DNA from 2 places in the Streptomyces sp. NPDC007872 genome. Region 1 is predicted to be linked to the other one. Evidence: predicted binding sites of a transcription regulator. Region 1 holds the regulator's gene; the other holds the start of a gene.
What was found. Region 1 encodes HrcA, which represses chaperone genes, less so after heat shock. Its sites were predicted from a motif close to TTNGCACTCNGNNNNNCNGAGTGCNAA; they were not measured.
Positions count from the first base shown of each region.

Region 2: the regulator HrcA is predicted to act here: its motif matches at 13,508-13,534, upstream of groES (co-chaperone GroES).

Region 1 is NZ_JBIAEA010000002.1:434,598-449,827, reverse strand. It holds gene ACFYNX_RS07150 (16S rRNA (uracil(1498)-N(3))-methyltransferase) at 1-558, opposite strand, end outside; gene ACFYNX_RS07145 (nitronate monooxygenase) at 555-1,637, opposite strand; gene dnaJ (molecular chaperone DnaJ) at 1,738-2,874, opposite strand; gene hrcA (heat-inducible transcriptional repressor HrcA) at 2,875-3,894, opposite strand; gene ACFYNX_RS07130 (MBL fold metallo-hydrolase) at 4,042-4,770, shown strand; gene ACFYNX_RS07125 (DUF3097 domain-containing protein) at 4,890-5,690, shown strand; gene hemW (radical SAM family heme chaperone HemW) at 5,706-6,938, opposite strand; gene ACFYNX_RS07115 (AMP-dependent synthetase/ligase) at 7,029-8,906, opposite strand; gene lepA (translation elongation factor 4) at 9,133-11,001, opposite strand; gene rpsT (30S ribosomal protein S20) at 11,188-11,454, shown strand; gene holA (DNA polymerase III subunit delta) at 11,747-12,739, opposite strand; gene ACFYNX_RS07095 (hypothetical protein) at 12,779-13,039, shown strand; gene ACFYNX_RS07090 (YceI family protein) at 13,093-13,983, opposite strand; gene ACFYNX_RS07085 (arylamine N-acetyltransferase) at 14,083-15,021, opposite strand; gene ACFYNX_RS07080 (ComEC/Rec2 family competence protein) at 15,065-15,230, opposite strand, start outside.
Region 2 is NZ_JBIAEA010000004.1:464,102-479,331, reverse strand. It holds gene ACFYNX_RS16790 (DUF2264 domain-containing protein) at 1-1,708, opposite strand, end outside; gene ACFYNX_RS16785 (substrate-binding domain-containing protein) at 1,950-3,068, shown strand; gene ACFYNX_RS16780 (ABC transporter substrate-binding protein) at 3,193-4,509, shown strand; gene ACFYNX_RS16775 (sugar ABC transporter permease) at 4,515-5,414, shown strand; gene ACFYNX_RS16770 (carbohydrate ABC transporter permease) at 5,411-6,340, shown strand; gene ACFYNX_RS16765 (hydroxyacid dehydrogenase) at 6,359-7,372, shown strand; gene ACFYNX_RS16760 (hypothetical protein) at 7,388-10,477, opposite strand; gene ACFYNX_RS16755 (ester cyclase) at 10,553-11,251, shown strand; gene groL (chaperonin GroEL) at 11,318-12,946, opposite strand; gene groES (co-chaperone GroES) at 13,054-13,362, opposite strand; gene ACFYNX_RS16740 (polysaccharide deacetylase family protein) at 13,945-14,901, opposite strand; gene ACFYNX_RS16735 (SAM-dependent methyltransferase) at 15,076-15,230, shown strand, end outside.

The DNA.
Region 1 (15,230 bases):
GTCGGCGGTGGCGAGCGCGCCGCTGGGGTGGTCGCGGTCCTCGTGCAGGACGGCCGCGAAGTCGGCCTCCGCGAGGAGGGCGGCGACCTGCTTGGTCGTCATGAGGTCGGCGACCTCGGGGAAGCGGGTGCGGCGCGACTGCTTGCCGGCCTCGCGCGCGGTGGACCGCCACTTGGCGAGCGCCTTGAGGCCCCGGTCGCCCTTCCACTGCGTGATGCAGCGGGAGGCGGCCCACGGGACGATCGCGTCCACGCCGGTCTCCGTCATGGTCTCGACGGCCAGCTCGCCCCGGTCGCCCTTGGGGAGCGCCTGGACGACGGTGATCCGGGGCTCCTCCCCGGGGTCCTCGTGGACCTCGGCGACCCGTACGGTCAGGTGGTCCTTGCCCTCGGCGGCGAGCACCTCGCAGGCGGCCCAGCGGCCCCGGCCGTCGACGAGGACCAGCTCCTCGCCCTCCCGCAGCCGCTTCACCGAGACGGCGTGCCGCCCCTCGGGGCCGTCCAGGAGGAAGTTCCCGGCGCCGGGGACGGCGTCGACGACGAAGACGGGTGCGGTCACGAGGTGCTCCTGTGGGGCAGTTCCGAGAGGGCGGTGTCGAGTTCGGCGGCGAGGACCTCCACCAGCCGCCCGGCGGGGAGTTCGCGGGCGAGGCGGTGTCCCTGGCCGGCCCAGAGGGCCATGCCCTGGGCGTCGCCCGCGGTGGCGGCGGCCTTGCGCAGCGGGGCGGTGAGGTGGTGGACCTCGGGGTAGGCGGCGGGGGCGTACGGGCCGTGCTCGCGCGTGAAGCGGTTGACCAGGCCGCGCGCCGGGCGCCCGGAGAAGGCCCGGGTGAGGGCGGTGCGGGTGAACAGCGGGTCGGTCAGGGCCCGCTTGTGCAGCGGGTGGGCACCCGACTCGGGGCAGGCGAGGAAGGCGGTGCCGAGCTGGGCGGCGTCGGCCCCGGCGGCCAGGACGGCGGCGATCTGGGCGCCGCGCATGATCCCGCCGGTGGCGAGGAGCGGGAGGCGGACGCTCTCGCGGACCTGGGTGACGAGGGTGAGCAGGCCGGTGCCGGGCGTGCCGTCCTCGTCCGGGTCGTCGCGGTGGGTCCCCTGGTGCCCGCCGGCCTCGACGCCCTGGACGCAGACGGCGTCGGCCCCGGCGCGCTCGGCGGCGAGGGCCTCCTCGGCGGAGGTGACGGTGACGATCGTGTACGTGCCGGCGCGGGCGAAGGCGGCGAGCGCCTCGGGCGCGGGGCAGCCGAAGGTGAAGGAGACGACGGGGACCGGGTCCTCCAGGAGGATGGCCAGCTTGGCGTCGTAGGCGTCGTCGCGGGAGTCGTCGGTCTCGCCGAGCGGGGTCCGGTACCAGTCGGCCTCCCCGGCGAGCTGGTGGCGGTAGACCTCGACGGCGGCCGGGTCGGCGGGCCGGCCGGTCCGCGGCACGAAGAGGTTGACGCCGAAGGGGCGCGCGGTGAGCCCGCGTACCTGCTTGATCTCCTGGTACAGCCCTCCGGCCGTCTTGTAGCCGCCGGCCAGGAAGCCGAGCGCCCCGGCCTCGCAGACGGCTCCGGCGAGCTCGGGACAGGAGGCGCCACCCGCCATGGGGGCCTGCACGATCGGGATCCGGGAGAGATCGTTCAGTGCGGTGGTGGACATATGGGCATCGTGTCATGCCGCGGGGAGGGGTACGGAAAGGGGCGGTATCCATACATGGACACCGCCCCTCCCCGTACGCAAGGCCGTGCGTACGACGGGCCTACCGCCCGTTGAACGCGTCCTTCAGCCGCGAGAACAGCCCCTGCTGCCCCGGCTGGAACTGCCCCGTGGGCCGCTCCTCGCCGCGCAGCTTGGCCAGCTCGCGCAGGAGGCGCTCCTGCTCCGCGTCGAGCTTGCCCGGGGTCTGGACCTCGACGTGCACGATGAGGTCGCCGCGCCCGTTGCCGCGCAGGTGGGTGACGCCGCGCCCGTGGAGCGGGATCGACTGGCCGGACTGGGTGCCGGGCCGGATGTCGACCTCCTCGACGCCGTCGAGGGTCTGCAGCGGCACCTTGGTGCCGAGCGCGCCCGCCGTCATCGGGATCGTCACCGTGCAGTGCAGGTCGTCGCCGCGCCGCTGGAACGTGTCGTGCGGGGTCTCGTGGATCTCGACGTACAGGTCGCCGGCGGGGCCGCCGCCGGGGCCGACCTCGCCCTCGCCCGCGAGCTGGATGCGGGTGCCGTTGTCGACGCCGGCCGGGATCTTGACCGTGAGGGTGCGGCGGGAGCGGACCCGGCCGTCGCCCGCGCACTCGGGGCACGGGGTCGGGACGACGGTGCCGAAGCCCTGGCACTGCGGGCAGGGCCGGGAGGTCATGACCTGGCCCAGGAAGGACCGGGTGACCTGGGAGACCTCGCCGCGGCCGCGGCACATGTCGCAGGTCTGCGCGGAGGTGCCGGGAGCGGCGCCCTCGCCGGAGCAGGTCGTGCAGACGACCGCCGTGTCGACCTGGATGTCCTTGGTGGTGCCGAAGGCCGCCTCGTCGAGGCTGATCTCCAGGCGGATCATGGCGTCCTGGCCGCGGCGGGTGCGCGAGCGCGGGCCGCGCTGCGACGCCGTGCCGAAGAAGGCGTCCATGATGTCGGAGAAGTTGCCGAAGCCGCCCGCTCCGAAGCCGCCCGCGCCGCCTCCGCCGGAGGCCGAGAGCGGGTCGCCGCCGAGGTCGTAGACCTGCTTCTTCTGCGGGTCCGAGAGCACCTCGTAGGCGGCGTTGATCTCCTTGAAGCGTTCCTGCGTCTTCGGATCGGGATTGACGTCCGGGTGCAGCTCGCGCGCGAGCCTCCGGAAGGCCTTCTTGATCTCGTCCTGGGACGCGTCGCGGCGTACGCCGAGTACGGCGTAGTAGTCCGTGGCCACTTACGACTCCGCCAGGATCTGTCCGACGTAACGTGCCACTGCGCGTACCGCTCCCATCGTTCCGGGGTAGTCCATGCGGGTCGGTCCGACCACGCCGAGTTTGGCGACTGCCTCGCCGCCCGAACCGTAGCCGACCGAGACGACGGACGTGGAGCTCAGCCCCTCGTGGGCGTTCTCGTGCCCGATCCGTACGGTCATGCCCGATTCCTTGGCCTCGCCCAGCAGCTTGAGGAGGACGACCTGCTCCTCCAGAGCCTCCAGGACGGGCCTGATCATCAGGGGGAAGTCGTGTCCGAAGCGGGTGAGGTTGGCGGTGCCGCCGATCATCAGCCGCTCCTCGTGCTCCTCGACGAGGGTTTCGAGGAGGGTCGCGAGCACGGTCGAGACCGTGGCGCGGTCCTCGGGCTCCTCGAAGGATTCGGGGAGGTCCTGCACCAACTGCGGCACGTCGGCGAACCGGCGGCCGACGACCCGGCTGTTGAGCCGGGCCCGCAGGTCGGCGAGCGAGGTCTCGCCGAAGGGCGCGGGGCAGTCGACCACCCGCTGCTCGACCCGTCCGGTGTCCGTGATGAGGACGAGCATCAGGCGGGCCGGGGCCAGCGAGAGCAGTTCCACGTGCCGGACGGTCGAGCGGGTCAGCGAGGGGTACTGGACGACGGCGACCTGCCGGGTCAACTGCGCGAGCAGCCGGACCGTGCGGCCGACGACGTCGTCCAGGTCGACCGCGCCGTCGAGGAAGTTGTGGATGGCCCGCCGCTCGGGCGTCGACAGCGGCTTGACCCCCGCGAGCCGGTCGACGAACAGCCGGTAGCCCTTGTCCGTCGGGATGCGGCCCGCGCTGGTGTGGGGCTGCGCGATGTAGCCCTCCTCCTCGAGCACGGCCATGTCGTTGCGCACGGTGGCGGGCGACACGCCGAGCTTGTGGCGCTCCGTGAGCGCCTTGGAGCCGACGGGCTCCTCCGTCCCGACATAGTCCTGGACGATGGCGCGCAGCACTTCGAGTCTGCGTTCGCTGAGCATCGTGCGCACCTCCAGCAGTCGTCGGTCGATCCGGTTGCTCCGCTTTTGGCACTCGCCCTGTCCGAGTGCCAGCGATCCCGGGCCAGTGTACGGCGGCACACGTCGCTCCTGGCAAGGAGGCGGCGCCCCACCGGTTAGCGTCGCGGTATGGATGTCGACTGGGAAGCACAGGGGTGGGAGCGGCTCGCGGACGGGGTGGGCCGGCGCCGGCTGCCCGTCTGGGACGCCACGGCGGGGCTCGTCGTGGGCGAACGGGCGGTGCTGCTGTACGACACGGGGTCGTCCCTCGCGGAGGGCGCGGAGCTGCGGGCGGAGGTGGCGGAACTCACGGGCGGCCGGAGGGTGACGCACATCGCACTGGGCCACCCGCACTTCGACCACGTGTTCGGCACGGCGGCCTTCGCGGGCGCGGAGGTCTTCGGCGCGGTCGGCACGGAGGAGCTGCTCGCCCGGGAGCGGGACCGGGAGGCGCTGCGGGCGGACGCGGTGCGGCACGGCCTGGACCCGGTGGCGGCCGCGGAGGCGGCGGACGTGCTCGTGGCCCCGCGGCACGTGGTCTCCGGCGAGTGGACGCTCGACCTGGGCGGCCGGCAGGTGCTCCTGGCGAACGTCGGCCCCGGGCACACGGGCCACGACCTGGCGCTCCTGGTGCCCGGCCCGCCGGAGGTGGTCTTCTGCGGGGACCTGGTGGAGGAGTCGGGCGAGCCGCAGGCGGGCCCGGACGCGATCCCGTCCCGCTGGCCGGACGCCCTGGACCGCCTCCTGTCGCTCGGCGGCGGGGACGCGGTGTACGTGCCGGGGCACGGGGCGGTGGTGGACGCCGCGTTCGTACGGCGCCAGCGCGAGGAACTGGCGACGCGCTTCTCCGTCGCGTGACGTCGCCCGGACGCGCGGCCACGATCCGGACGTGACGCCCCCTCGGCCGCATCTCCCGGGGGACGATCCCCGGACCCCCGGCAGTGTCCCGACGCCACACCCTGGACAGGATTGAGCCCATGCGCAGCTACCACCCCGATCTGACACCCCCCTGGAAGCGCTCGGCGCCCGTCCCGGAGGTCCCGGCCGACCGCGATCTCGTCGTGGAGGAGGTGGCGACGGGCTTCTGCGGGGCGGTGATCCGCTGCGAGGCGGGCACGGTGACCCTGGAGGACCGCTTCGGCAAGCACCGGGTCTTCCCGCTGGAACCGCGCGGCTTCCTCCTGGAGGGGAGGGTCGTGACCCTGGTCCGCCCCTCGGCGGCCCCGGCCCGCCCGACCCGTACGGCCTCCGGCTCGGTCGCGGTGCCCGGCGCACGCGCGCGCGTGGCGCGGGCGGGCCGGATCTACGTCGAGGGCCGCCACGACGCGGAGCTGGTCGAGCGGGTCTGGGGCGACGACCTGCGGATCGAGGGCGTGGTCGTGGAGTACCTGGAGGGCGTCGACGACCTGCCGTCGATCGTCGCGGAGTTCGGCCCGGGGCCCGACGCGCGCCTCGGCGTCCTGGTGGACCACCTGGTCCCGGGCTCCAAGGAGTCCCGGATCGCGGCCCGGGTGACCTCCCCGGACGTCCTGGTCGTCGGCCACCCGTACATCGACGTCTGGGAGGCGGTGAAGCCGTCCTCGCTCGGCATCCCGGCCTGGCCGACGGTCCCGCGCGGCCAGGACTGGAAGACGGGCGTCTGCCGCGCCCTGGGCTGGCCGGAGAACACGGGCGCGGCCTGGCAGCACATCCTGTCGCGGGTGACGTCGTACAAGGACCTGGAGCCGGCGCTCCTGGGCCGGGTCGAGGAACTGATCGATTTCGTGACGGCGCCGTAGCCCGCCCCCGGAGCCCTAGTCCACCAGGTCCCGCACCACCGCGTCCGCGAGCAGCCGCCCCCGCAGGGTCAGGACGGCCCGGCCCGCCCCGTACGGGGCGGGATCCAGGAGGCCGTCCTCCAGGGCCTTGCGGGAGGCGGCGAGCCCCGCGGGCCTGAGCAGGTCCAGCGGGCAGCCGTCCCGGAGGCGCAGCTCCAGCAGGATCCGCTCCACCCGCCGGTCCTCCCCGGAGAGGAGCTCGCGGCCGGCGCCCGGCGACCTCCCCGCCGCGAGGGCCGCCGCGTACGTGCCCGGGTGCTTCACGTTCCACCAGCGGACCCCGCCCACGTGGCTGTGCGCGCCGGGTCCCGCGCCCCACCAGTCGGCGCCGCGCCAGTACAGCTCGTTGTGGAGGCAGCGCCCGGCCTCCGAGGTGGCCCAGTTGGACACCTCGTACCACTCGAAACCGGCCCCGGACAGCACCTCCTCGGTGATCAGGTACCGGTCGGCGTGCACGTCGTCGTCGGTCATCGGCACCTCGCCGCGCCGGATGCGGCGGGCGAGCTGGGTGCCCTCCTCGACGATCAGCGCGTAGGCGCTGACGTGGTCGGGCCCGGCGCCGATCGCCGCGTCGAGCGAGGCCCGCCAGTCGTCGTCGGACTCGCCGGGCGTGCCGTAGATCAGGTCGAGGTTGACGTGGTCGAACCCGGCGGCCCGCGCCTCGGCGACGCACGCCTCGGGGCGCCCGGGCGTGTGGGTGCGGTCGAGGACCTTCAGGACGTGCTGCCGGGCGCTCTGCATGCCGAAGGAGATCCGGTTGAAGCCGCCCGCGCGCAGCTCCGCCAGGTAGGCCGGGTCCACCGACTCCGGGTTCGCCTCGGTCGTGACTTCGGCGTCGTCCGCGAGCCCGAACTCGTCGCGGATCGCCCCCAGCATCCGTACGAGGTCCCCGGCGGCGAGCAGCGTGGGCGTGCCGCCGCCGACGAAGACGGTCCGGACCGGCCGGGGGTCGTCCCCGAGGACCTTCCGGGCGAGCCGGACCTCCTCGACGACCTGCCCGGCGTAGTTGTCCCGGGAGGCGAGCACGCCCCCCGTGCCGCGCAGCTCGCTCGCCGTATAGGTGTTGAAGTCGCAGTATCCGCAGCGCGTCGCGCAGTACGGCACGTGCAGGTAGAACCCGAGCGGGCGCTCCCCGGCCCCTTCCAGGGCGTGCGGGGGCAGCGCCCCGTCCTCGGGAACGGTCTCACCATCGGGCAGTACGGAAGGCATGAGCCCATTGTCCCGTACTGCCCGGGGTGGGCCGGCTGCCTGTGGACAACCGGCTCCCGTGCTGGTCGGCCCCGGCGCGGGGAGGGGCGGTCAGACCTCGCGCGAGCCTTCGTACATCTCCTCGATGAGGTGCTTGTACTCGCGCTCCACGACCGGGCGCTTGAGCTTCAGGGACGGGGTCAGCTCGCCGTGCTCGATGTCGAGGTCGCGCGGCAGCAGGCGGAACTTCTTGATCGTCTGCCAGCGCTGGAGGCCCTCGTTGAGGCGGTCCACGTACCCCTGGATCAGCTTCTCGGTCTGCGGGGCGGCGACGACCTCGGCGTACGGCTTCCCGGCGAGGTCGTGCTCGGCGGCCCAGCCGAGGAGGGAGGGCTCGTCGAGGGCGATCAGGGCGGTGCAGAAGTTCCGGTCGGCGCCGTGGACCAGGATGTTCGAGACGAACGGGCAGACGGCCTTGAACTGGCCCTCGACCTCGGCCGGCGCGATGTACTTGCCGCCGGACGTCTTGATCAGGTCCTTCTTGCGGTCGGTGATCCGCAGGTAGCCGTCGGCGGACAGCTCGCCGATGTCGCCGGTGTGGAACCAGCCGTCGGACTCCAGGACCTCGGCCGTCTTCTCCGGCAGGCCGTGGTAGCCCTCCATGATGCCGGGGCCGCGCAGCAGGATCTCGCCGTCGTCGGCGATGCGGACCTCGGTGCCGGGGAGCGGCTTGCCGACGGTGCCGGTGCGGTAGGCCTCGCCCGGATTGACGAAGGAGGCGGCGGAGGACTCGGTGAGGCCGTAGCCCTCCAGGACGTGGATGCCCGCGCCGGCGAAGAAGTAGCCGATCTCGGGGGCGAGGGCGGCGGAGCCGGAGATGCACGCGCGCAGGTTGCCGCCGAAGGCCTCGCGGATCTTGCCGTAGACGAGGGCGTCGGCGACCTTGTGCTTGGCGCCCAGGCCGAAGGGCGCGGAGGCGGTGCCGGTGCGGCGGAAGTTGTCCTGGGTGGTCTTCGCGTAGTCGCGGGCGACCTCGGCCGCCCACTGGAAGATCTTGTACTTGGCGCCGCCGGCGGCGCGGGCCTTGGCGGCGACCCCGTTGTAGACCTTCTCGAAGATGCGGGGCACGGCGGCCATGTAGGTCGGCTGGACCACCGGCAGGTTCTCGATGATCTTGTCGACGCGGCCGTCGACGGCGGTGACGTGGCCGACCTCGATCTGGCCCGAGGTGAGGACCTTGCCGAAGACGTGGGCGAGCGGCAGCCACAGGTACTGCACGTCCTCCTGGGTGACCAGGCCGGTGGCGGCGATGGCCTTGGCCATGTACGACCAGTTGTCGTGCGGGAGGCGGACGCCCTTGGGGCGGCCGGTGGTGCCCGAGGTGTAGATGAGGGTGGCGAGCTGCGTGGAGGTGATCGCGGAGACCCGCTCCTTGACCGCCTCGGGGTGCGTCTCCAGGTGTGCCCGGCCGCGCTCCTCCAGCTCGGCGAGGGAGAGGATCCAGTCGCCGTCGCTCTCGACGCCGGCGGCGTCGACGACGACCACGTGGCGGAGGTTCGGCAGGTCGGCGCGGCGCTCGACGGCCTTGGCGAGCTGGGCCGCGTCCTCCGCGATGAGGACCTTCGACTCGGAGTCCGAGAGGATGAACGCCGACTCCTCGGCGTTGGTCTGCGGGTAGACCGTGGTGGTCGCGGCGCCCGCGCACATCACGCCGAGGTCCGCGAGGATCCACTCGACCCGGGTGGAGGAGGCGAGGGCGACCCGCTCCTCGGCCCGGACGCCGAGGTCGACGAGGCCGGCGGCGATCGCGTAGACCCGTTCGGCGGCCTGACCCCAACTGAGCGACTTCCAGTCGTCCGGGCCGGTGCCGGACGCGGCGGGGACCGGGTAGCGGTAGGCCTCCGCGTCGGGAGTCCGCTCGACTCGCTCAAGGAAGAGGGTCGCCACGGAGGGCGGCCGGTTCTCGATCTGGGTCTGTGTGTCGCTCACGACGTCCTCCGGGCGGCGGCGGTGCCTTCTGGTGGTTCGTAACTAACTGGCGAGTAACCTTCGAGCCGGGATCAGACTAAAGGCCCGAGGTCCGGCGCGTAAGGCCTTACAGTGCGCCGCTTCATAACGAACGGGTCCACGCGCACCCCGCGCGTGGACCCGTTCGATGTAGGGAGCAGCTACTTCCTCCGGGCCACCGGCCCGGCTCCCGCCCGCTCCCCGGCGGCTACTTCTTGCCCTTGCCCGAGGACTCGTCGCTCGACAGGACGGCGATGAAGGCCTCCTGCGGCACCTCCACCGAACCGACCATCTTCATGCGCTTCTTGCCCTCCTTCTGCTTCTCCAGCAGCTTCCGCTTCCGGGAGATGTCACCGCCGTAGCACTTGGCGAGGACGTCCTTGCGGATGGCGCGGATGGTCTCGCGGGCGATCACCCGGGAGCCGATCGCGGCCTGGATCGGCACCTCGAAGGCCTGCCGGGGGATGAGCTCGCGCAGCTTGGCGACGAGCCGCACGCCGTAGGCGTACGCCGCGTCCTTGTGGGTGACGGCGGAGAAGGCGTCCACCTTGTCGCCGTGCAGCAGGATGTCGACCTTGACCAGGCTGGAGGCCTGCTCGCCCGTGGGCTCGTAGTCGAGGGAGGCGTACCCGCGCGTCTTGGACTTGAGCTGGTCGAAGAAGTCGAAGACGATCTCCGCGAGGGGCAGGGTGTACCGGATCTCGACCCGGTCCTCGGAGAGGTAGTCCATGCCGATCAGGGTGCCGCGCCGGTTCTGGCAGAGCTCCATGATCGCGCCGATGAACTCGCTGGGCGCGAGGATCGTGGCCCGCACGACGGGCTCGTACACCTCGTCGATCTTGCCCTCGGGGAACTCGCTCGGGTTCGTGACCGTGTGCTCGGCGCCGTCCTCCATGACCACGCGGTAGACCACGTTGGGGGCGGTGGCGATCAGGTCGAGGCCGAACTCGCGCTCCAGGCGCTCGCGGATCACGTCCAGGTGGAGCAGGCCGAGGAAGCCGACGCGGAAGCCGAAGCCGAGCGCGGCGGAGGTCTCCGGCTCGTAGACGAGCGCGGCGTCGTTGAGCTGGAGCTTGTCCAGGGCCTCGCGCAGGTCGGGGTACTCCGAGCCGTCCAGCGGATACAGGCCCGAGAAGACCATCGGCTTCGGGTCCTTGTAGCCGCCGAGCGCCTCGGTGGCGCCCTTGGACTGCGAGGTGATCGTGTCACCGACCTTGGACTGGCGGACGTCCTTCACACCGGTGATGAGGTAGCCCACCTCGCCGACGCCCAGGCCGTCGGACGGCGTCATCTCCGGGGAGGAGACGCCGATCTCCAGGAGCTCGTGCGTGGCGCCGGTCGACATCATCTTGATGCGCTCGCGCTTGTTGAGCTGCCCGTCGACGACACGCACGTACGTCACGACGCCCCGGTACGAGTCGTACACCGAGTCGAAGATCATCGCGCGCGCGGGGGCGTCGGCGACGCCGACCGGCCCCGGGACGTCCCGGACGACGCGGTCGAGCAGCGCCTCGACGCCCAGACCGGTCTTCGCGGAGACCTTGAGCACGTCCTCCGGCTGGCAGCCGATGAGGTTCGCCAGCTCCTCGGCGAACTTCTCCGGCTGCGCGGCCGGCAGGTCGATCTTGTTGAGGACCGGGACGATGGTGAGGTCGTTCTCCATCGCCAGGTAGAGGTTGGCGAGGGTCTGCGCCTCGATGCCCTGCGCCGCGTCCACCAGCAGGATCGTGCCCTCGCACGCCGCGAGGGACCGCGAAACCTCGTAGGTGAAGTCGACGTGCCCGGGGGTGTCGATCATGTTCAGGATGTGCGTGCGCCCCTGCTCCGGCCCCTCGGTGGGAGCCCACGGCAGACGGACCGCCTGGGACTTGATCGTGATGCCGCGCTCACGCTCGATGTCCATCCGGTCGAGGTACTGGGCGCGCATCTGCCGCTGGTCGACCACACCGGTGAGCTGGAGCATCCGGTCGGCGAGCGTGGACTTGCCGTGGTCGATGTGCGCGATGATGCAGAAGTTGCGGATCAGAGCCGGGTCGGTACGGCTCGGCTCGGGCACGTTGGTAGGAGTCGCGGGCACGCAGGCTTCTCGTCTCGGGCGATGTTCTGAACGGATACGTAGGCTCCATGGTCCCATGCCCGGCGGCCGACGCCCGGTTTGGGCGGGCACGAGGGCGGCTGATACCGTGGATGGCTGTGCCTCGTCTGCCCTCTCAGCTCACGAGGCGCTTCCAGAAGGAACACCGAACCTGTAAAGGCTCTTTTCGTGGCGAACATCAAGTCCCAGATCAAGCGGAACAAGACGAACGAGAAGGCGCGCCTGCGCAACAAGGCCGTCAAGTCCTCGCTCAAGACCGCGATCCGCAAGGCCCGTGAGGCTGTCGCCGCCGGCGACCTCGAGAAGGCCACCGTCGCCACTCGTGCCGCCTCGCGTCAGCTCGACAAGGCTGTCTCGAAGGGTGTCATCCACAAGAACGCCGCCGCCAACAAGAAGTCGGCGCTGGCCACCAAGGTCGCCTCCCTCCAGGGCTGAGCTCTGATCTAACGGCCGTACGGGATCCAGCGGGCCCTCTCTCCCGCTCCCGCCCGGCCACCCCGGACTCGCGCGCGGACGCGTTCGCCACGCGGGTGCGAGCCCACTTGCTCGAACGTCGAGGGCCCCGCCGCCTCCTTCCCCAGGAGACGGCGGGGCCTTCGTCGTACGGGGCTGCCTTCGGCTTATGGGGGCCGCCCCCGGCGTACGGCGCTGCCTCCGGCGTACGGGGTTCTCCGCCGCGCGGGAGGGCGCCGCCCGGTGGGGACGCCCGTCCCGCACCGGGCACCGGTCAGTCGCCCCGGCGCATCCTCGCCGCCCGGGCCACCGTGACGACCGCCTTCTCCAGGGCGTACTCGGGGTCGTCGCCCCCGCCCTTCACGCCCGCGTCCGCCTCGGCGACCGCGCGCAGGGCCAGCGCGACCCCGTCCGGGGTCCAGCCGCGCATCTGCTGCCGTACGCGGTCGATCTTCCAGGGCGGCATGCCCAGCTCCCGCGCGAGGTCGGCGGGGCGGCCGCCCCGGGCCGAGGAGAGCTTGCCGATGGCCCGCACGCCCTGGGCGAGCGCGCTGGTGATCAGCACGGGCGCGACCCCGGTCGAGAGCGACCAGCGCAGGGCCTCCAGGGCCTCGGCCGCCCGGCCCTCGACGGCGCGGTCGGCGACGTTGAAGGAGGAGGCCTCGGCGCGGCCCGTGTAGTACCGCCCGACGACCGCCTCGTCGATCGTCCCGTCCACGTCGGAGGTCAACTGCGTGACGGCGGACGCGAGCTCCCGCAGGTCGCTGCCGATCGAGTCGACCAGGGCCTGGCAGGCCTCCGGCGTGGCCGAGCGTCCGAGCGCCCGGAACTCCTGCCGCACGAACGTCAGCCGCTCCGCCGGCTTGGTCGTCTTCGGACAGGCCACCTCCCGCGCCCCCGCCTTGCGCGCGGCGTCGAGCAGCCCCTTGCCCTTGGCACCGCCCGCGTGGAGCAGGACCAGGGAGATGTCCTCGACCGGGTCGCCGAAGTAGGCCTTGACGTCCTTGACCGCCTCGGCGGAGAGGTCGTGCGCGTTCCGCACGATCAGGACCTTGCGCTCGGCGAAGAGCGAGGGACTGGTGAGCTCCACGAGCGCCCCGGGCTGGAGCTGGTCGGGGGCGAGGTCGCGCACGTCCGTGTCGGCGTCGGCGGCGCGGGCGGCCGCCACCACCTCCTGGACGACGCGGTCGAGGAGCAGGTCCTCCTGTCCCACGGCGAGCGTCACGGGGCCGAGGAGGTCGTCGGGGGAAGTCTTTCTGGTGGCCATCGCCGTCCAGCATCCCACGGGCCACCGACAGCCGTGCCCATGCCCGAGAATGGCGGGGTGAGTGAACGACACGTACTGGTGCTCCCCGACCGCGACGCCGCCGAGGAGGTCGCCGGGGAGCTTCCCGACCGCTTCGGCGTCGCCGAGGAACCGCAGCTCGTGCGGGACGCCCTGGCCGGGGAGGACGACGCCGAGGACGCGCAGTGGCTGGTGGTCGTCGAGGATCCGGACGGCCGGCTCGACCCGGCGGCCCTCGACGGCCTCGCCGCCGAGTACGAGGGCTGGCTGGAGGCCCCCTGACCCGCTCGCCCCCCTCGCCCCTCTCGGCTCCCCTCGACCCCCTTGGTCCCCCGTCAGCTTCCCGACGTCCTGGGCACGATCTGGACGTCGAGGTCGATGCTGATGCTGGACCCGACGGCCGCGATGCCGCGCGCGAGCAGCGTCTGCCAGGTCAGGGTGAAGTCCTCGCGGTGGAGTTCGGTGGTGGCGCGGCAGGCGCCCCGGGTCTCGCCCTCCAGACCGTTCCCGAGGCCCAGGTACTGGGTGTCGAGGGTCACCGTGCGGCTCACCCCGTGGAGGGTGAGCGCCCCGGTGACGGCCCAGCGGCTGCCGCCCCGGTGGGTGAAGCGCTCGCTGTAGAACTCCAGCGTCGGGTACTTCCCGACGTCGAGGAAGTCGCCCGAGCGCAGGTGGTCGTCGCGCATCCGCACCCCGGTGTCGATGGAGGCCGCGTCGATGACGACGTGCATCGCGGAGTGCTCCATGCGGTCGGCGATCCGGACCGCGCCCGCGAAGCCGTTGAACCGGCCGTGGATCCGGGCCAGTCCGATGTGGCGCGCCGTGAACCCGATCTGGGAGTGCGCCGGGTCGATCTCCCAGTCGCCCGGCTCCGGGAGCGGGGGCTGCGGGGCGACCTGGAGCATGACGTCGCCGAGGCCGGTGTGGACGCCCTCGGCGACGAGGGCGGTGCCGTGGTGCGGCGTGTAGCCCTCGGCGGTGACCGCGAGCCGGTACTCGCCGGCCGGCACGGTCGCGAGCGCGGTGCCGTACGGGTCGGTCTCCCCGGCCAGCACCTTGCGCCCGACGGCGTCGCTGACGACGAACTCGGCCTGCCGGACGGGCTCGTGCACGGGGTCGAGCACCCGGCAGCTCAGGACTCCCGCCGAGGACGGGACGGTGAGACCGGCGAGCGGCCCGCCCCGCGCGGCGTTCCCTCCGCGCTTCCCGAAGAGACGGTCGAACATTCTTCACGCACCCCCGTGCGACTCGTTCACTATGCAACGAAGTCGCATTCGATCACCCTTGAGGCGTTCGAGGCAAACCGGAGCAAGTGTCGCTAAGTGTTACCGAGAGTCCGAATTGACGTTCTCTTCCCTTACGGAGGGCGGCGGTACGACGGGCGGTCGGGCAACGGGTGGTGACACGACGGGCAGTGCGTCGAGCTCGATGCCGAACAGGTTCCGGTACGCCTCCCTCACCTCCTCGTCCCCGCCGAGGATTCGCTCGTCGCGCCCGCCGCGGGCCCGGGTGATCAGCTTCGTGCCGCTGAGGGTGATCCGGCCCTCCTCGGTGAGCCGGGAGCAGACGAGGGAGCGCGGGAAGTGCGAGTCGGGCGAGGTCCGGTGGTACCAGGCCCCGGCCGCGAAGTCGGCGAGCTCGCGCGGCCGGGTCTCCATCCGGTACTGGGGCTTCCCGTCCCGCAGCACGTCCAGGTCGCCGTCGGCGGTCTCCACGATCCGGAAGACGCCCCCGGGATCCTCCTGGTCGTCGCGCGCGTCGAAGGCCAGCGGGAAGTGACTGTGGTCGCCGAACCCGACGTCGGCCAGCCACCGCTCCCCCTCCCCCTTCTCCCCTACCGTCTCCACGCGCAACGCCATGTGGTCGTACGGGATGCCGAGCTTCCCGCCCTCCCCGACGACCCGCGCCTGAAGCAGCTCGACCCGGTACCCGAGCCCCCTCAGCAGAACGGCGAACGCCGTGTTGACCTCGTAGCAGAAACCGCCCCTGCGCGCGCCGACCACCTTGTCGAGGAGCGCCTTCTCGTCCAGGACCACGGGCTCACCGAGATGGATCGAGAGGTTCTCGAAGGGCACCGTCCGCAGGTGGAGCAGGTGCAGCTCGCACAACGCGGCGGCATCCGCACGCACCGGCCGCTCCGCCCCGATCCGCCGCAGATAGGCCTCGACCTCGGACGGAGCGGGAACGAAGGGCACGGGCGGAGCGGAAGAACCCTGCGGCGCCGGGGGCTCGGACGGGACGGCGGGGGTCGGCTGGGTACTCATGCGGACAGTCTGCCGGGCCGGCGCCCGCTCCGGGGAAGGCCGTTCACCCTCCCTTCGGCACGGCCACGAGCCCCCTCCCCGCCCCCACCACCGCGATCGCCCCGTCCCGATCGGTCCGCAGCACCCGCGCCCCGCCGTCCCGCAGCGCCGCGAGGGTCCGGGGCGAAGGATGTCCGTACGGGTTGTCCCGGCCCGCGGAGACCAGCGCG
Region 2 (15,230 bases), on a different contig from region 1:
GGTCGGGTGCGGCGGTGAGCGAGACGAGGGCGGCAAAGAGGGCGGCCGGGCCGCGCGTGGTGCCGTACAGGGCGAGGACGCGGCCGTCCGGCCCCTGAAGGGTCTCCCCCGCGGGAAGCGCGGTGGCCGGGTCCCGCGGCGGATGGCCGTGGACCGGGTGGAGCCGGGCGAGCGGCCCGTCGGGCGTGGTGGCCCAGCCGGTCTGCCGTACGGGTGTCCCCTCCGGAGCGCCGAGGACGAGGTGGGCGCGGAGTTCGGCGTCGCCGTGGGCGAGGGTCGCGGAGAGGATCCGGACGCCGGGGCGCGGGACGTGCAGGGAGGCGGCCCAGCCGGGGCCGGTGCCGGCGGGCACCGCGGGCCCCCGGGTGGTGGCCCGGCCCGCGGCGTCGAGCAGCGCGAAGTGGTTGTCGGCCGGGGCGGTCCCGGTGGTGGGTCCCGTACGGGTGGAGTAGGCCTGGCGGGCGTAGCCGGGGTCGTCCGCGCCGCCCGCGCGGCTGTGCACGTGGTTGCTGCCGTGGTTGTGGAGGCGTACGAGCCCGTCGGCGGCGGTGGTCTGAACGAGCAGCCCGGCGGGGGCGACGGCGCGGACGGTGTCGGCGCGTTCGGCGGGCAGGGGTTCCTCGGGGTCGGTCCAGGCCGGATGGTCGGCGGGCAGGAGGAGGCCGAGGAAGCCCTTGGACGCCCAGTAGGGGGAGCCCGGACCCGAGTACTCCTGGACGAGCGGCGGGTACGGGCCGTGCCAGCCGAGGGTGAGGAGCCCGCGCCCGTCGGCGGCGCCCCGGTCGAGGAAGTACCGCAGGCTTCCGGAGGCGAGGCGGCGGGTGGCGCCGGGGGCGAGCGGGGTGTGGCCGGTGAGGACGCCGAGCCAGGGGGCGGCGGCCGCGGCGAAGCGGTAGATCAGGGAGCGCCCGTACGGGACGGGGGCGCCGTTCGTGTCGAAGAGGTGGACGTGGTCGTCGAGGTGGGCGCGCAGCCGGGGGCCGTACCGGTCGAGGAGGGCGCGGTCGCCGGACAGGTGCGCGTGGAGCACGGGGTAGAAGTGCAGGGCCCAGGCGTTGTAGTGGTCGAAGGCGCGGTTGTCGCCGTCGCTGTACCAGCCGTCGCCGAGGTACCAGTCCTCGACGCGGGCGAGGGAGCGGTCGATCGTGGCGGCGGCGCGGTCGGTCTCGATCCCGGCGTCGCGGAGGAAGCCGGCGACGGTGAGGCCGAAGAGCCACCAGTTGTTGTCGACGGGGGACGGGCCGAGCGCGGGCAGCAGCCACTGCGCGACCCGCTCGCGGACGCGGTCGTCGAGCCGGTCCCAGAGCCAGGGGCGGGTGAGGCGCAGGCCGAGGGCGACCGAGGCCGACTCGACGACCGCCTGGCGGGTGCCGGCCATGAGGGGCCAGGACTCGGCGTCGTCCCGGCCCGGCTCCTCCGTCCCGGCGGCGAGGCCCGCGGCGTACCGGTCGAGGTGGCCGTGGGGGTCCGCGCCGCGGTCGCCCGCGACGCGGAGGGCGGCGAGGAGGAAGGTGCGGGCCCAGCCCTCCAGGCCGTCGGAGCGGGGCCCCGACCAACTGGGGCGGGGCCCGGGGAGGCCGATCAGGCCGTGCCGGGGCGAGGCGAAGGGCCGCACGCCGAGCAGGAGCCGGTCGGCCGCGGCCTCCCAGTGGGCCCGGGTCCAGCCGGTGTAGGGGCTGAGCGCGCGGTCTTCGGGGGGCGTGGGCATGAAGTACTCCCTGGGGCGGTTCCGGCGGCGCCCGGAGGGCCCGTGGCGGCTCCACGTCCGATGACGCGCGATGACGCCCGATGACGTCCGGTGACGTCCGGTGACGTCCGTGTCGCCGGACATCCTGGACAGGCTCCGATCGAACGTCAAGGGTTCGGGATCGAATGATCGAAACTCCCTCCGTTCGATCATTCTGAACTAGACTCGGGGAACCACCACCACCGCGAGGGGGAACCGCGCCGTGCGCGAGAGTGCTGCCGAACGACACGACCGACTGCTGGCCCTGGTGCGCGAGCGCGGCACCGCCCGCGTCTCCGAGCTGGCCGAACGGCTCGGCGTCTCCCCCGTCACCGCCCGCCGGGACGTCGAGGTCCTGGCCGGCCGGGGCCTGCTCGACCGGGTGCACGGCCAGGTGTCCTGGCCGGAGCGGCAGGGCGCGCCGGGGGCCGGGCGGCCCGGCGAGGGCCTGGTCCTCGGCCTGCTCGTGCCCTCCGCCACGTACTACTTCGCCGAGGTCATCCGGGGTGCGCACGAGGCGGCGGCCCGCGCCGGGGCCCGGCTCGTGCTGCGCGTCTCGGACTACCGCCCGGAGGAGGATCGGGCCCGCACCGAGGGACTGCTCGCGGCGGGCGCCGAGGGCGTCCTGGTCGCGCCCGGCTGGCGGGGCCCCGAGGACCGGCTCGCGTACGGGGACTGGCTGGCCGAACTGCCCGTGCCGGCCGTGCTCCTGGAGCGGCGCGCCGAGCCCGGCAGCCCGCTCGACGGCCTGGACCGGGTCGCCTCCGACCACGCCCACGGCGTCCTGCTCGCCCTGCGCCACCTGCTCTCCCTGGGCCACGCGACGCCGCTGCTCGTCGCCCGCCGGGACTCCCCGACCGCGCTCGCGGTGCGCGCCGGGTACGCCGAGGCGCTCGGCACGCTGGGCCTGGCGGAGCCGCGGCCGGTCGTCGACTCCGTACCGGCGGAGGCGGACCCGGAGGGGTTCGAGCGGGCGGTGCGGGCGCTGCACGACGCCGTCGGCTCCGGCCTGGCGAGCGCGGCCCTGGTCCACAACGACGTGGACGCCATCGAGATCGCGCGCCGCCTGGCCGAGCTGGGGGTCGGGGTGCCGCGGGACCTGGCCCTGATCGCGTACGACGACGAGGTCGCCGCGCTCGCCGACACCCCGCTGACGGCGGTCGCCCCGCCCAAGCGGCAGGTGGGGCGGCACGCCACGGAGCTGCTCGTGGAGCGGCTCACCGAAGGAACCGGGAACGGCTCCGGCGGGGCGGAGACGGAGGCGCAGGCGCGGCGCCATCTGAGCCTGCTGCCGTGGCTGCGGGTGCGGTCCTCGTGCGGAGCCCCGGCCTCCCGCCCGTAAGGGTCCGTGCTGATCGATCTGTTCTTTTTTCGATCAATCAATCTTTCGCTCTTGACTTCGGTCATGAACGGTCACAGGATCACGGCCACAACCTCCCAGCCGCCCCGCCCCCAGGAGCCGTGCCGTGACCCCCTTCCGGAGCAGAACGACCCGCGTCATAGCCGGCACCGCCACCGCCCTCGCCGTCCTCACGGCCTGCGGCGGCGGCGGTGACGACACCGCGAACAAGCCGAACGGCCCGGTGACCATCACCTTCTGGGGCTGGGCCAAGGGCACCAAGGACGTCGTGGACGCCTTCAACGCCTCCCACACCGACGTCAAGGTGACGTTCGAGGAGATCCCCTCCGGCACCGCCGGCGGCTACGCCAAGATCTCCAACGCCGTGAAGGCGGGCAACGCCCCCGACCTCGTCTCCATCGAGTACTCCTCGCTCCCCGAGTTCGTGAGCTCCGGCGCCCTCCAGGACATCGGCGGCGAGTTCACCGAGGCCGACCGCGCCGAGCTGCTCCCGCAGAGCGTCGAGCTCACCACCCTCGGCGGCAGGACCTGGGCCGTCCCCTTCGACGCCTCCCCGCAGGCCTTCTTCTACCGCAAGGACCTCTTCGAGAAGTACAAGGTGCAGGTGCCCGCCACCTGGGACGACTTCAAGAAGGCCGCCGAGCAGGTGAAGAAGGCCGACGCCAAGGCCCGCATCGCCACCTTCTTCCCGGACGACCCGACCACCTTCGAGGCCATGGCCTGGCAGGCCGGCGCCCAGTGGTTCAAGGCCGAGGACGACACCTGGAAGGTGAACACCACCGACCCGGCCACCACCAAGGTCACCGCCTACTGGCAGGGGCTCCTCGACGCCGGGCTCGTCCACAAGAACGCCTCGTTCTCCCCCGAGTGGGTCGGCTCCCTCAAGAACGGCACCACCCTCGGCTACCTCGGCGCCTCCTGGGGCGCGGGCGTCCTCAAGGGCACCCTGCCCGAGCAGAGCGGCAAGTGGGCCGTCGCCCCGGTCCCGAGCTGGGACGGCAAGCCCGCCAGCGGCATGCTCGGCGGCACCTCCTTCGCCGTGACCAAGGACAGCGAGAAGAAGGCCGCGGCCGTCGCCTTCGCCGAGTGGATGTCCACCACCGAGGAGGGCGTGAAGGCCCGCATCGCCTCCGGCACCTCCTCCGCCTTCCCCGCCGCCGCGGCCCTGCGCCCGGTCGCCAAGAAGGCCTTCGACGCCGGCTACTACGGCGGCCAGGACATCTACGCCCTCTTCGAGACCGCCGGCGCCTCCATCGACCCGAACTGGGCCTGGGGCCCCACCACCGGCACCACCAACACCACCATCAAGGACCGGTTCGGCGCGGTCGCCGCGGGCGGTCCGACGCTCGCCGACGCCGTGCAGGCCGGCCACGACGCCACCGTCGCCGAACTCACCAAGCGCGGCCTGAAGGTCGAGGGCTGATCCGCGTGAAGGCCCGCACCCGCGCCGCCACGATCCTGCTGACCCCCTTCTTCCTGCTGTTCACCGCGGTGATGGTGGTGCCGATCGGCTACGCGGTCTGGCTCAGCCTCTTCACCGAGAAGCAGTCCGGACTGGGCTTCGGCGGCACCGAGACCGTCTTCACCGGCCTCGACAACTACACGGCGGCGCTGGGTGACCGGGCCTTCCGCGAGGGCTTCGGCGTCCTGCTCGGCTACTGCCTGCTCTACATCCCGCTGCTGCTCGCCGGGGCCCTCGGCCTCGCCCTGCTGCTCGACTCGGCGCTCGCCCGCGCCCGCCGCCTCTTCCAGCTCGCGCTCTTCCTGCCGCACGCCGTCCCCGGCATCATCGCCGCCCTGATCTGGGTCTACCTCTACACGCCCCAGCTCAGCCCGGTCGTGAAGGCCATGGAGGCGGGAGGGGTCGGCTTCGACTTCTTCTCCCCCGGGGGCGCCCTGCCCTCCGTCGTGAACATCGCCCTGTGGGAGTGGCTCGGCTACAACATGGTGATCTTCTACGCGGCCCTCCAGGCCATCGACCGCTCCGTCCTCGAAGCGGCCACCGTCGACGGGGCGGGGGCCTGGCGGATCGCCTTCTCCATCAAGGTCCCGCTCGTCAGGGCCTCGCTCGCGATGGTCGGGCTCTTCACGGTCATCGGCTCGCTCCAGCTCTTCACCGAGCCGCTCATCCTCAGCAAGGGCACCGGCTCCGCCGTCACCTCCACCTGGACGCCGAACATGTACGCCTACACCGCGGCCTTCGACCGCAACGACTACGGGCTCGCCGCGGCGGCCTCCGTGCTCCTCGCCCTGACGGCCGCGCTGCTCTCCTTCGCGGTGACGCGCCTGACCGGCCGCCGGGCGGCGCGGAAGGAGCGCACCGCATGAGCGCCACCCGCACGAGTGCCGTCCGTACGAGTCCCGCCCGTACGAACGCCACCCGTACGAGCGCCACCCGCACGGGGAGATCCCGCCCCACCAGCAGATGGCTCTCACGAACGGCCGTCAACGGCGTCCTCGTCCTCGCCACCGTCTACATGCTCTTCCCGCTGGTCTGGCTGCTGACCGCCGCCACCAAGGACGCCGGCGGCCTGCTCGCCGGGAACGCGCTCTCCTTCGAGGGCTTCGACCTCGGCGGCAACCTCTCCCGGCTCGCCGCCCACAACGACGGCATCTACTTCCACTGGTACCTGAACAGCCTCCTCTACGCCGGGCTCGGCGCGCTCGCCTGCTCGCTCGTCAGCGTCGCCGCCGGATACGCCTTCCACGTCTACGACTTCCGGGGCAAGGAGAAGCTCTTCGGCCTCGTCCTGCTCGGCGTGCTCGTCCCCACCACCGCGCTCGCCCTGCCGATGTACCTCCTGGCCAGCGAGATCGGCCTCGTCAACACCTACTGGGCCGTCCTGGTCCCCGTCCTCGTCAACCCCTTCGGCGTCTACCTCTCCCGGGTCTTCTGCGCCGGCTACGTCCCCGACGAGGCCCTGGAGGCCGCCCGCATCGACGGGGCGGGCGAGCTGCGCGTCTTCTGGTCGATCGGCCTGCGCATGGTCATGCCCGGCTTCGTGACCGTCTTCCTCTTCCAGTTCACCGCCGTCTGGAACAACTTCTTCCTCCCCCTGGTGATGCTGTCCGACCAGAAGCTGTACCCGCTGAGCCTCGGCCTGTACGCGTGGAACAGCAACGCCCACGCCGAACCCGACTACTACCCCCTCGTCGTCACCGGCTCCCTGCTCGCCGTCGTCCCCCTCGTCATCGCCTTCGTCTCCCTCCAGCGCCACTGGAAGGCCGGTCTGACGGCCGGCAGCGTCAAGTGAGGAAGGCCGTCACCCACGATGCACCCCACCACTGACAACCGCCCCTCCCTCCTCCTCGCGATGGGCCCGGGGATCGCCGACCGCCTGCTCACCGAGGCCCACCGCACCCGCCTCGCGGCCCTGACCCGCACCGATCCGCACCTGGTCGCCCACGACCTGACGGCCCCGGACGCCCGGACGGCCGCCGCCCTGGCCGAGGCCGAGGTGCTCCTCACCTGCTGGGGCGCGACCCCGCTCACCGCCGAGGTCCTGGACCGGGCGCCCCGGCTGCGGGCCGTCGTCCACGCGGCCGGCTCGGTCAAGCACCACGTCACGGACGCCTGCTGGGAGCGGGGCCTGCGGGTCACGTCGGCCGCCGCCGCCAACGCGCTGCCGGTCGCCGAGTACACGCTCGCCGCGATCCTCTTCGCCGGGAAGGGCGTCCTGCGCTCGGCCCGGCGGTACGCCGGACTCCGCACCGGCCACGCCTGGCTGGAGGAGTCCACGGCCTGGGGCAACCACCGCCGCACGATCGGCATCGTCGGCGCCTCCCGCATCGGCCGGAGGGTCATCGACCTCCTGACCCCCTTCGACTTCGAGGTCCTGTTGTACGACCCGTACACCGAGGTCCCGGGCGTGGAGGCGGTGTCCCTGGACGAACTCTGCGCCCGCAGCACGGTCGTCTCGGTCCACGCGCCCCAACTCCCCTCCACCCACCACATGATCGGCGCGGCGCAACTGGCGGCGATGCCGGACGGAACGACCCTGATCAACACGTCCCGGGGCTCCCTGGTGGACGAGTCCGCCCTCCTCCCCCACCTCCAGAGGGGCCGCCTCCACGCGATCCTCGACGTCACGGACCCGGAACTCCCCCCGCCGGACTCCCCCCTGTGGACCCTCCCGAACGTCCTCCTCACCCCGCACGTGGCGGGCTCGCTCGGCAACGAACTGCACCGGATGGCGGACCAGGCGGTGGGGGAGGTGGAGCGGTACGTGCGGGGGGAGGCGTTCGTGGAGGAGGTGCGGGCGGCGGACCTGACGCGGTCGGCCTAGCCGCCGGGCGTCCGCTCAGACCTCCAGCGCTCGGCGCAGACGGTCGGCCTCGGCCAGGACCAGGGGCAGGGTGTCGGGCTCGTACCGCAGGACGGCAGGCAGCGCCTCGTGCCAGGGCCCGGTGTAGAGGGCGAGGGCGGTGAGCTCGCGGGCCCAGACGGGGTCGGAGTGGGTGAAGGCGAAGCGGACGAAGTACCGGGCGCGGGCGAGACCGACCCCCGCGAGCCCGTCGACGAAGTCCTTGGCGCGGACCCTTCCACCGGCTCGGTGCAACATCCCGGCGAAGGCGTTCCGCCAGGTGTCGTATCCGGCGGCGACGCCACGGGAGCACGCGAGGTCGACGGCGCTGTCGGGCAGGCCGGCGGCAATGATCGCCTCCGCCACGCGGGCCACGGAGGGGTCCTCCCACCGGTGTTCCGCGTGCACGGCCGCCCCACCGGGCGACGCGGCCGTTTCCGCCGGCCCACGCGCGGGCTCGGACGTGCCCGTCCACGGTTGTGTCCGCTCGCGGGCGAGCACTTCGCGCATCCCCCGCCGGACATCGTCGTGGTCGACCACCGGCCGGTAGAGGACGCCAGCCGGCAACAGAAGTGAAAGCGGTTCCGGCTCCATGTACGCCCTCAGGCCTCTGGTGAGGGCGCTCGCCCGTTCGTGGTGTCCCGACAGGGCCAGGTCCTCGGCGAGGGAGGTCAGGACGGCGGCGGTCTCCTCGGGCCGGGGCACACGGCTCGCCGCCTCGACGCGCCCGAGGAGCGCGGCGGCCCGTTCGTGGTGCCCGGCACCGGTCAGGGCCCGTACGAGGTGGAGCCGCATGTCGAGACCGAGCGGATCGAGCGGATCGGTCTCGCCCGACACCAGCGCCTCGGCGTCCTCGACGCGCCCCGCGCGGACCAGGGCACCGACCACGGGGCGGACCGCGGGCGGGCGGCTGTGCGGGCCGGTCAGCCCGGCCAGTACGCGCTCGGCCCGCTCGACGGCGCCGTCCCGTGCCAGGGCTTCGACCAGTGCGATGAGAGCCTGGTCCCTGAAGCCGTAGCCGCTGCGGTCGGCCAGCTCCTCGACCCGGTCGAACTCGCCCTTCGCCAGCAGCCCACGGCACAGGGCGAGTTGCATGCCGTGGTCGCCCGAAGCCCTGTCGCGCTCGACGGCCAGGGCCTCGGCCTGTTCGACGGCTCCGACCGCGACAAGGGCCTCGATCAGCTCGGCGACGAGTCCGTCGCCGAAGCGCACCCCTTCGCGCTCGACCCCGTCCATTCCTTCGCCGATCAGCGCGTCCGCCTCGCCCCCGTGTGACGCGGCGGCGACCCTCACCAGGCAGAGCGCCCGTCCCACCCCGGTCTCGGACCGGGCCAGGGTGAGCGCCTCGCTCTTCCGTCCGACCCCGGCGAGGGCCGCGCAGACGACCGCGCGCCCCTTCGCCCTCGTCTCCTGGTCCCGCTCGGCACTCAGTACGTTCAGCGCACGCGGGACATCGCCCGCACGGCACCAGAACGCCACGAGGTCGAGCAGGGGAAGAGGCCCCGAGCCTCCCGCGAACTCTTCCGCGCGGTCCGCCGCTCCCACCGCGAGCCAAGCCTTCCCGAGAGCCAGCGGCGCGTGGAACGGCTCGCCATCGGACCGCGCCGCCGTGCGGGCCGCTCCGCCGGCCTCGTCGAGCAGGGTGAAGGCCCGCCCCCCGCCGCCACGCTCGTACAGGAACAGGGCGACGTCGCACAGCGCCCGGGCCCTGTTACCCGGTTCGAGCCCTCGTGCCAGCGCCAGCGCCCGGTCCACCTCCCCCAGCTCGGCCCAGGCCACGGGCAGCCCGGCCGGCACCTGCCCGTTGCGGTCCCGCAGCGCGGCCCGGCGCAGGGCGAGCTTCAGCAGCGTCACGATCAGGCCGGGGCGGTCGCCCCTCTCCAGCAGTTCCTCGCCCGCCGCCGTGATCTCCTCGAGCGCCGCCCCGTCGCCGCCCGTCGCCGCGAGCAACCGGTCGTGCCGTACGGCATCGAGGGCGCACTCGGCCATCGCGTCCAGGTCACCGGCCGCCCGCAGCATCGGGAACCAGCCGTGCAGCAGGTAGCCGGGAGTGCCGTCCGGCCACCCCCGGGCGCGCCATTCCCCCGCCCAGTCGCACAGCTCCGCCCGCCACCGACCCAGCTCCCGCGCGCCCAGCATCTCCCTTGCCTGGACCACCAGTTCCTCGTGCGCCAGCAGATACGCCTCGCCCCGCAGCGCGAACGTCCGTCCCGGTCCCGTCCGCAGGACGTCCCTCACCCGGTACGGGACCTCGCCCGTCAGTTCCGCCAGGTCGTCCGCCGTCAGGCCGCCGCCCGCCGCCGTGAGCAGGCCCAGGAGCTCGTACGGGAGGCCGCCGCCCGTCAGGAAGTGCTTCAGCTCCCGTTCCGCCTCCGCGCGGATCGCGCGGGCCTTCGGGGAGGAGGACAGGAGGCGGACGATCGACGGGTCCCCGAGCGGGTGGTCCTCGGGGACGTCCGCCGGGAGGGGCGGATTGAGGCGGCCGGAGACGACGACCGGCAGGTCGAGCGTGCCGTACGGGAGGAGGGCCGCGATCGAGTGGGCGTCCGGGCCCGTCGTCACCCCCCGGTCCTCGTCCAGGCCGTCCACGAGGAGGACCAGGCGCTCGCCGCGCGCCGCGCAGGCCCCGGCGGCGGAGGCGTACAGGCGCAGGAGGTGGGCCTCGCGGGTGGCGGCGGTGAGCAGGGCCGGGAGGCCCTCGCCCGCCAGCTCCGCGAGCTGCTCCAGGACCACGTCCACGTACGCGACCACGTCGTTCTGCGCGCCGAGCCGGGCCGTGACGAAGAAGGGGACGATCCGCACGCCCGGGGGCGGGTCGAGCGCGAGCCACGCCATCAGCGCCGTCTTGCCCGCCCACGCGTCCGCCCGCCACCACCGGTACCCGGTCCCCGTGCGGCAGAACTCCGCCAGTTCCGCCAACTCCTCCTCGCGGCCGACGAGTTCCGGCGGGGCGATCCGGCGGACCTGTTCCCGGTACGCCGAGCGGACCGCCGTCCCCGTCCCCGCCCCCGTGCCGAATCCGACCGTGTTGCCGTCGCCGATGACGACGACGCCCGCCTCGTTGTCGACGCCGATCCCCCGCTCCATGGGCTCCATCGTGCCAGGGCGCCCCGCACTCCCCGAACCTAGAATGGAAACGTCCCTGCCGCCCCGGGAGGCGTCATGACCTTCGTGCAGATCATCGACTGCAGGACGAGCCGCTTCGACGAGATGAACCGGCTCATGGACCAGTGGGCCGAGCAGACCGAGGGGAAGCGGACGGCCACCCACAGCGTCCTCGGGAAGGACCGGTCCGACGGGTCCCACTTCGTGGAGATCGTCGAGTTCCCCTCGTACGACGTGGCGATGCGGAACTCCCACCTCCCCGAGACCGACCGGCTCTTCCACGAGATGGTGGCGCTCTGTGACGGGATGCCGACCTTCACGGACCTGGACGTCGTGCGGGACGAGCAGATGTGCAAGGCCGCCGCGCGCCGGTTCCTGGAGCTGATCGGCACGCCGGGGGAGCTTCCGCCGCTGGACGAGGTGATCGCCGAGGGGTGCCACAGCCACGACCCCTCCGACGTGCAGGACTCGATCGGCATGGACGCGGTCCGCCGCGGGATCGGGATGTGGCGCCGGGGGTTCGACTTCGCCTTCACCGTCGAGGACCAGATCGCCGAGGGCGACCGCGTCTGCACCCGCTGGACCTGCGACGCCACCCACACCGGCGACTTCATGGGCCTCCAGCCCACCGGCATCGACGTCCGGATCACCGGCACGCTGATCCAGCGCTTCCGGGAGGACGGCAAGGTCGTCGAGGACTGGTGGCAGTACGACATGCTCGGGCTGATGGAGCGGCTCGGCGCGGTGGAGGAGTGACGGGAGACGCCGAGGCCCGGTGCCCCCGCGACGGGGGCACCGGGCCTCGGCGTTCGGCTACGGACCTCAGTGGGAGTGGCCGTGACCGTGGCCGTGGCCGTGGTCCGCCGGCTCCTCTTCCTTCTTCTCCACCACGAGGGTCTCGGTGGTGAGGAGGAGGGAGGCGATCGAGGCGGCGTTCTCCAGGGCGGAGCGCGTCACCTTCACCGGGTCGATGACGCCGGCCTTGACCAGGTCGCCGTACTCGCCGGTCGCGGCGTTGAAGCCCTGGCCCTTGTCGAGCTCCGCCACCTTGGAGGTGATGACGTAGCCCTCCAGGCCGGCGTTCTCGGCGATCCAGCGCAGCGGCTCGACGGCGGCGCGGCGGACGACCGCGACACCCGTGGCCTCGTCGCCGGTCTTGCCGAGGTTGTCCTCCAGGACCTTGACGGCGTGGACGAGCGCGGAGCCGCCACCGGAGACGATGCCCTCCTCGACCGCGGCGCGGGTCGCGGAGATGGCGTCCTCCAGACGGTGCTTCTTCTCCTTCAGCTCCACCTCGGTGGCGGCGCCGACCTTGATCACGCACACGCCGCCGGCCAGCTTCGCGAGGCGCTCCTGGAGCTTCTCGCGGTCCCAGTCGGAGTCGGTGGACTCGATCTCGGCCTTGATCTGGTTGACGCGGCCCTGCACCTCGGACGAGTCGCCGCCACCGTCGACGATGGTGGTGTCGTCCTTGGTGATGGTGACGCGGCGGGCGGTGCCGAGCACGTCCAGGCCGGCCTGGTCGAGCTTGAGGCCGACCTCCTCGGCGATGACGGTGGCACCGGTGAGGGTGGCGATGTCGCCGAGCATGGCCTTGCGGCGGTCGCCGAAGCCGGGGGCCTTGACGGCCACCGCGTTGAAGGTGCCGCGGATCTTGTTCACGACCAGGGTCGACAGGGCCTCGCCCTCGACGTCCTCGGCGATGATCAGGAGCGGCTTGCCGGCGCCGGCCTGGATGACCTTCTCCAGGATGGGCAGCAGGTCCTGGATCGAGGAGATCTTGCCCTGGTTGATCAGGATGTACGGGTCGTCGAGGACGGCCTCCATGCGCTCCTGGTCGGTCACCATGTACGGGGACAGGTAGCCCTTGTCGAAGGCCATGCCCTCGGTGAAGTCGAGCTCCAGGCCGAAGGTGTTGGACTCCTCGACGGTGATGACGCCGTCCTTGCCGACCTTGTCCATCGCCTCGGCGATGAGCTCGCCGACCTGCTGGTCCTGCGCGGAGAGCGCGGCGACGGCGGCGATGTCCGACTTGTCGTCGATCGGGCGCGCGGTGGCGAGGAGCTCCTCGGAGACGGCCTTGACGGCGGCGTCGATGCCCTTCTTCAGGGCGGCCGGGGAGGCGCCGGCGGCGACGTTGCGCAGACCCTCGCGGACCAGGGCCTGGGCGAGCACGGTGGCGGTGGTGGTGCCGTCACCCGCGATGTCGTTGGTCTTGGTCGCCACCTCCTTCACGAGCTGGGCGCCGAGGTTCTCGTACGGGTCCTCGATCTCGACCTCGCGGGCGATCGTGACACCGTCGTTGGTGATGGTGGGGGCGCCGAACTTCTTGTCGATGACGACGTTGCGGCCCTTGGGGCCGATCGTCACCTTCACCGTGTCGGCAAGCTTGTTGACGCCGCGCTCAAGGGCGCGACGGGCGTCCTCGTCGAACTTCAGGATCTTCGCCATGGGAGCGGTTCAGCCCTCTCGGAATCTGCTGGTGGAACGAACGGCGCCCCGGGGCGCCCGGGAAGGGGCCTCGGGGCGCAGCTCAAAGCCTTCTGGCCTGGGGTGACTTACTTCTCGACGATCGCGAGCACGTCGCGGGCCGAGAGGACGAGGTACTCCTCGCCGTTGTACTTCACCTCGGTGCCGCCGTACTTGCTGTAGAGCACGACATCGCCGGTCTTGACGTCGAGCGGCAGGCGCTCGCCGTTCTCGAAGCGACCCGGGCCGACGGCCAGGACGACGCCCTCCTGGGGCTTCTCCTTGGCGGTGTCCGGGATGACCAGGCCAGAGGCGGTGGTCTGCTCGGCGTCGAGCGGCTGGACCACGATGCGGTCCTCGAGCGGCTTGATGGCAACCTTGGAGCTGGTGGTCGTCACGATCCGACCTCCCCCTTCGGAGATCACGGGGTTGACTGTCTGAGGTGGCGAACCAGGTGGATCCGTCGTCGCGGGTGCCGGACCTGCCCGTCGCTGTGTTGGCACTCTCCGGTGGGGAGTGCCAGAGCCGAGACTATGGCCGCGATTAGCACTCGGTCAAGCGGAGTGCCAATTCATCGCTCCGTGGCGTGACCGGGGGCGCGGTCGTGCGGGGTTCCGGGGCCTTCCGGCAGCGCCTCCCCTCCCGGTCCGCGGTCCGCACGCCCGCCCGTTCGAACGGCTTTCCCTCCACCGTGACTCGTCCGACCCGCTCCCGCTCCTCCGTGGCCCGTCCGGCCCGCTCCCACTCCCCCGCGGCCCGTCCAACCCGCCTCCGCTCCCCCGTGGCCCGTCCGGCCCGCTCCCGCTCCCCCGGCGGCGCCGACGCCCGGGGCCCCACTCCCTCCGCCGCCCTCCGGCCGAGCCGTTCGATCGAGTCCACCGGGCCGGCCGGGGAAGCGCAGGCGGTGAGGGCCGGGAGGGCGAGCAGCGCCCCGGTCACGGCCAGGGCGGCGACGGCCCGGCGCCCGCGCCTCCCGGGTCTCACACGTAGTCCTCGAGCTTCGCGACCGCGTACCCCTTGGCCGTGATCACGTTCATCACGCGGCGGACCATGTCGGCCATGCTGCCCTTCCAGTCCTCCTCGCCCCGGAAGTGGGTGAGGACGATGTCGCCGGGGTGCAGGTCCCGGTCCCACTCGCGCCACTCCATGTGGTCGGGGAAGGCCTCGGCGGCCCACAGCGGGACGGCCTTGACGCCGCAGGACTTGGCCACGCGCAGGGTGTCGTCGTTGTAGTTGCCGTACGGCGGGCGGAAGAGTTCGGGCCGCTTGCCGTACTTCTTCTCGATGACGTCCTGCATGCCGCAGATCTCGCGCTTCTGCTGGTCGTACGAGAGTCCGGGCAGGTAGCGGTGGTGGAGGGTGTGGTTGTGGAGGGCGACCCCGCCCTTCCGCGACTTCTGCATCCGGGCGAAGTAGGCGTAGTCGTCGCTGACGACGTAGTCGCTGAGGAAGGCGCTGTAGGGGACGTCCAGCTCGTTCATCATCCGCAGCAGCTCGGGGTCCTTCTCCGAGCCGTCGTCGATCGTCAGGAAGACGATCTTCTCCTTGGTGGGCACGGTGGTGAAGACGGGCGGCATGCCCTCGCTCTTCGTCTCGAAGCCCTTGCGGGTGGTGATCCTCGGCTTGACGGCGGGCGGGGCGGGCGCTTCGAGCGGGGGCTTGGCGAGGCCCCACCTCTTGGCGGCGAGCGCGCGGGCGGCCTTCCGGAGGCGGAGCCTCTCGGCCTTCTGCGCCTGCGACTCGGGCGCGGCGGCGGCACCCCGCTTCGGGGCGGCCTGCTTCGGGCCCTGCTGCGGGGCCTGCTGGCCGGAGACGGGGGAGGGCGGTGCGGAGCGGTCCGGGCCGGCGCCGGAGCAGGCCGTGGCGGCGGAGGCGAGGGCGGCGACGACGAGCGCCGCTCCGAGCGTCCGGTGGGAGCGGCGCGCGCCTTTTCTCATCTTCTGTTCCTTTTGTCGTACGAGCTGCATGGCGCCGCATCCTGTCAGCGCGGCGGCTCCTTCCGGCCGCGACACCGCCGTACCCGGCCCACCGTCCCCCGGCCGGCCCACAGCTCCCCGGAGCCCGGAACCGACCGGCCCCCACAGCTCTCCGGAGCCGGAACAGGGCCCAGAATGGGACGGGTGACCGACCTCGCCTCCTTCGCCGCCCTGCTCGCCCCCGAGGGACAGACGCTCCTCGCCGCCCTGCGCGACTACGACCCCGCCCGGGAGCTGGCGGTCGCGTCCCGACTGCGCCGCGACCACCCCGCCGAGCTGGTCACGGCGGC